Regions from separate parts of the Pseudomonas antarctica genome, predicted to be linked through region 2. Evidence: predicted binding sites of a transcription regulator. Region 2 holds the regulator's gene; the other holds the start of a gene.

Region 1 (2,395 bases), 1.1 Mb from region 2:
AGCACCAGCAGGAGCACCATGGGAATTTGCAGCAGGGCCAGGCTACCGAGCACGTCATCACGCTGGGCGGTGATCAGCGCCGTCGGTAGGGCTGTGGCGAGGAACCATGGAGTGCCTTCGATCGCACGCAGATAGAAGGTGCTGGCCACGCCCTGGTTGTCGAACTCAGCGCGTTGCAGCCCCTGGTCGCGATGGGCGAGGGCCTTGCTGACCTGAGCGGCAAACGCCGAGTTGCCGGCCAGTTCGCTGATGTTCTTCAACACCACGGGGCTGCTGATGCGCGAACTGTTGCTGATGATCTTGCCGTCGCCCTCGACGATCAGCATCTGCCCACCGATGTCTTTTTCCTTGTTGGCCACCAGGTCATTGAAGAACCCCAGGGTCACGTCGATGGTGGCGACGCCATAGGCTGCGCCGTCACGCTGGATGGCCATGGCGCAATTGGTGCGCGGCTCCTGGCTGGCATCGTCTTTATAGGCGGCTGCCCAGGCGCATTGCCCGCGCGGCGAGGCGAGGCCGCCTTTGTACCAGCTCTGGTCGTAGTAATTGGGCGCAGCGTCGCTGTTCCAGAAGGTATTGACGGCCAGCTTGCCCGAGGCATCGCGGTGCCAGAAGGTGCTGTGCTTGTTGCGCCCGGGCGTACGCTGGTTAGGCAGCGGCCAGATGCCACCTCCGAATACTTTCAGCTCGCCGTACTGGTCCACCAGGCCGGGCAGGACTTTGTCGATGGCATCGCTGTCGAGCAGGGGAATGGTTTGGGTGATGCTGCGTTGCTGGGCCTGGACCTTGTTCAGTTCGCCCTTGATCTGTTCGGCCACCTCCGCGACGCGGTTGAGCACCACCTGCTCTTCCGTTTGCTGCAGCTTGGGTGCCACCAACTGGCCTATACCCACGACAGTCAGTACAAATAGCACCAGGACGAACAGCACCAGGAACAGGGTATAGCGGGTTTGGATAGAGCGAATTGGGGGCATGGGGTCGTCCTTACGAAGCGTTTATTATCGACGCGGCTTTGTTAGAGCTTCATCAGGCTATCGGCTTGGTAAGGCGGAGCTTTAGGTAACATCGTGCAACAAAAATCGGGCGCACCCTGAATCGGTGCGCCCGGGCCACACCGGCTATTGATTCACCAAGCCCATCGAGGCCTCGGTGTAGCGCAAACCGGCCGTGGCGCCGGCGGGGAAGATCGATGCCAGCGCTGCCGCTTCGGCTGGGCTCAGGACGATATCGACGGCCGCTACGTTCTCTTCCAGGTACTTGCGCTGTTTGGTGCCCGGGATCGGGATCAGGTAATCCCCTTGGGCGAGTACCCAGGCCAAAGCCAATTGCCCGGCAGTCACGCCTTTTTCGGCGGCCAGCGCCTGCACTTTATCTACCAGCAGCAGGTTTTTTGCGAAGTTCTCGCCCTGGAACCGTGGGCTGGAGCGGCGGTAGTCGTCGGCAGCGAAGTCCTCCGGGCTTTTCAGGGTGCCGGTGAGAAAGCCGCGCCCCAGCGGGCTGTAAGGCATAAAGGCGATGCCCAGGCGCCGGCACGTCTCCAGGCAACCGTTGTCTTCCTGGTCGCGGCTCCACAACGAGTATTCACTTTGCAAGGCGCTGATCGGGTGCACCTTGTGGGCACGCTCCAGGCTGGCGGCGGAGGCTTCACTCAGGCCCAGGTAACGCACCTTGCCCTGTTTGACCAACTCGGCCATGGCGCCGACGCTTTCTTCGATGGCCACATCGGGGTCCACGCGGTGCTGGTAGTAAAGGTCCAGGGTGTCCACGCCCAGGCGCTTCAACGTGCCGTCAATCGCTTTGCGGATGTACTCAGGGCGACCATTCACACCGCGTGCCGCCGGGTTTGCCGGGTCCCGCACAAAACCGAATTTGCTCGCCAGGAACACCTGGTCGCGTTTGCCCGCGATGGCTTTGCCGATCAGTTCTTCGTTGGTGTAGGGGCCATACATGTCGGCGGTGTCCAGCAAGGTGACGCCCAGTTCGAGGGCGCGGTGCACGGTCGCAATCGCTTCCCGGGTATCAATGCCGGTGGTGTAGAAATCGGTCATGCCCATGCAGCCGAGGCCGATGGCGGAGACGTGAGGGCCGTTCTTGCCGAGTTGACGTGTGTGCATCGGAGCAGCTCCTAGGAGGGAAAGGCCCATTGTTCTCCTCGACAACTCAGGGATAAAGCCGCTAAAACCGCTATCACTATTATAATTTTCTAAACAATCCCCGGAGTTCACCCCGCTTTGGACCGATTTAACGCCATGCGCGTGTTTACTCGAATCGTCGAGTTGGGCGGTTTCGCCAAAGCCGCCGACAGCCTGCAATTGCCGCGTGCCTCGGTGACGATCGTGATCAAACAACTGGAGGCGCACCTGGGTGTGCAGTTGTTGCAGCGCACCACACGGCA
Region 2 (2,395 bases):
CTGCGCTTCGGTCGCCATGCCATTGACCAGGGGCGTGGCGTTTTCCACCAGGTCCATGGTGCGGTTGGCCGCCGCCTCAGTCAGCCTGACCACATAGGACAGGCGTTCGGTGGCATCGGTGATTTGCGAGATTTCTTCGGCCTGGGGCATGTGCGGGTCAATCTGAAAATTGACGATCGCACTGTGCAGCTCGCGTGTGAGCTTGCCCACTTCCTGGTACAGGCCGCGGTCACGGGTCTGGTTAAGCTCATGGATTAACTGCACCGCGTCGCCGAACTGGCCTTTTTCAAGGCTTTCGACCAACTGGTGAGCATGCTTTTTCAGGGTCGACTCAAAGTCTGCCTGCGATGATTCTTTATGCTCCATAGCTCCCCCGTGGTGGCATCAGCCGTGGATGCGTTCGAAGATTTTTTCGATCTTCTCTTTCAAGGCCAATGCAGTGAATGGCTTAACCACGTAACCGTTAACCCCGGCTTGGGCGGCTTCGATGATCTGTTCACGCTTGGCTTCGGCGGTCACCATCAGCACAGGCAGGCTGCGCAGTTTTTCATCGGCGCGCACGTGACGCAGCAAGTCGATGCCGGTCATGCCCGGCATGTTCCAGTCGGTTACCAGAAAGTCGATGCTCCCGCTGTTGAGGATAGGAATCGCCGTCAGGCCGTCATCCGCCTCGACCGTGTTGGTGAACCCAAGGTCACGCAACAGGTTTTTTATGATCCGCCGCATCGTTGAGAAGTCATCAACGATGAGGATTTTCATGTTCTTGTCCAATTCGACCTCCAAGCAGTCTTAAACGCGCCCAGCACCTGGACGCGCCATTTCAATCAACAGGCGTTACACAAAAAGGACTGCCAGGGGTACCACGGAACGAACCCGCGAAAGGCTTTTCACCTCTCGCCTAATTGCGCTGCAGTATCCCCACACTGCCTGTCAGCGCGCGCGCCACTCTCCCAATCGCCCCCGCAAGCGGGCTGCGCACTGGCTATGCAGCTGGCTGACACGCGATTCGCTGACCCCCAGGACCTCACCGATTTCCTTGAGGTTCAGCTCTTCGTCGTAGTACAGCGCCAACACCAGTCGCTCACGCTCAGGCAAATTGGCAATCGCTTCCGCCAACGCCCCCTGGAAGCGTTCATCTTCCAGGTCGCGCGACGGTTCGAGATGTGCACTCGCGCCGTCCTCGTGCAGCCCTTCGTGTTCGCCGTCCTGCAACAGGTCGTCGAAACTGAACAGGCGGCTGCCCAAGGTATCGTTCAAAATCCCGTAGTAATCGTCGAGACTCAATTGGAGTTCGGCCGCAACTTCATGATCTTTAGCGTCACGACCTGTTTTTGCTTCAATTGCACGAATTGCGTCACTGACCATTCGCGTGTTGCGGTGTACCGAACGCGGCGCCCAGTCCCCTTTACGCACTTCATCGAGCATCGCACCACGGATACGGATACCCGCATACGTCTCGAAACTCGCGCCTTTGCTCGCGTCGTATTTGGTCGACACTTCGAGCAGGCCGATCATGCCGGCCTGGATCAGGTCTTCAACCTGTACACTGGCAGGCAGGCGTGCCAGCAAGTGGTAGGCAATGCGCTTGACCAGGGGCGCATAGCGCTCGATCAATTCGCCTTGGCTGTCACGTGCCGAGTTTTTGTAAAGGTTATAGCCGCTGGCTGTCATAGCACCGGTCCTGCGCTCGTCTGATGCACCAATCGCTCGACGAAAAACTCCAGATGCCCGCGCGGGTTGGCGGGCAACGGCCAAGTATCGACCTTCTGGGCAATAGCCTTGAACGCCAATGCGCACTTCGAACGAGGGAACGCTTCATAGACTGCACGCTGCTTTTGCACAGCCTTGCGCACACACTCGTCATAGGGAACTGCGCCAACGTATTGTAAGGCGACATCGAGGAAGCGATCCGTGACCTTGGTCAACTTGGCGAACAGGTTTCGCCCTTCCTGCGGGCTTTGGGCCATGTTGGCCAGCACACGGAAGCGATTCATGCCGTAGTCACGGTTAAGCAGTTTGATCAGGGCGTAGGCATCGGTGATGGAGGTGGGCTCATCGCAGACCACCAGCAGCACTTCCTGGGCAGCGCGCACGAAGCTGACCACGGACTCGCCGATCCCGGCGGCGGTGTCGATCACCAGCACGTCGAGGTTGTCGCCGATGTCACTGAACGCCTGGATCAGGCCGGCGTGCTGCGCCGGGCTCAGATGCACCATGCTCTGGGTACCCGAGGCCGCCGGCACGATACGAATGCCACCGGGACCTTGCAGCAGCACATCGCGCAGCTCGCAGCGGCCCTCGATCACATCGGCAAGGGTGTGTTTGGGTGTCAGCCCCAGCAGAACGTCGACGTTCGCCAGCCCCAGGTCAGCATCCAGCAGCATGACCCGACGGC

The links. The regulator FliA, encoded in region 2, starts transcription of late flagellar genes. The targets are predictions, from matches to a motif close to CTAAAGTTTNNNNNNNNNNNGCCGNTAA.
Region 1: a site for FliA is predicted at 1,032-1,059, ahead of A7J50_RS15485 (methyl-accepting chemotaxis protein). Genes of this name have one in related genera too.

The regions. Positions count from the first base shown of each region.
Region 1 covers NZ_CP015600.1:3,425,415-3,427,809, reverse strand. Annotated here, with positions in the region: gene A7J50_RS15485 (methyl-accepting chemotaxis protein) at 1-974, opposite strand, end outside; gene A7J50_RS15480 (aldo/keto reductase) at 1,119-2,114, opposite strand; gene A7J50_RS15475 (LysR family transcriptional regulator) at 2,232-2,395, shown strand, end outside.
Region 2 covers NZ_CP015600.1:4,525,079-4,527,473, forward strand. Annotated here, with positions in the region: gene A7J50_RS20455 (protein phosphatase CheZ) at 1-366, opposite strand, end outside; gene A7J50_RS20460 (chemotaxis response regulator CheY) at 385-759, opposite strand; gene fliA (RNA polymerase sigma factor FliA) at 931-1,671, opposite strand; gene fleN (flagellar synthesis regulator FleN) at 1,668-2,395, opposite strand, start outside.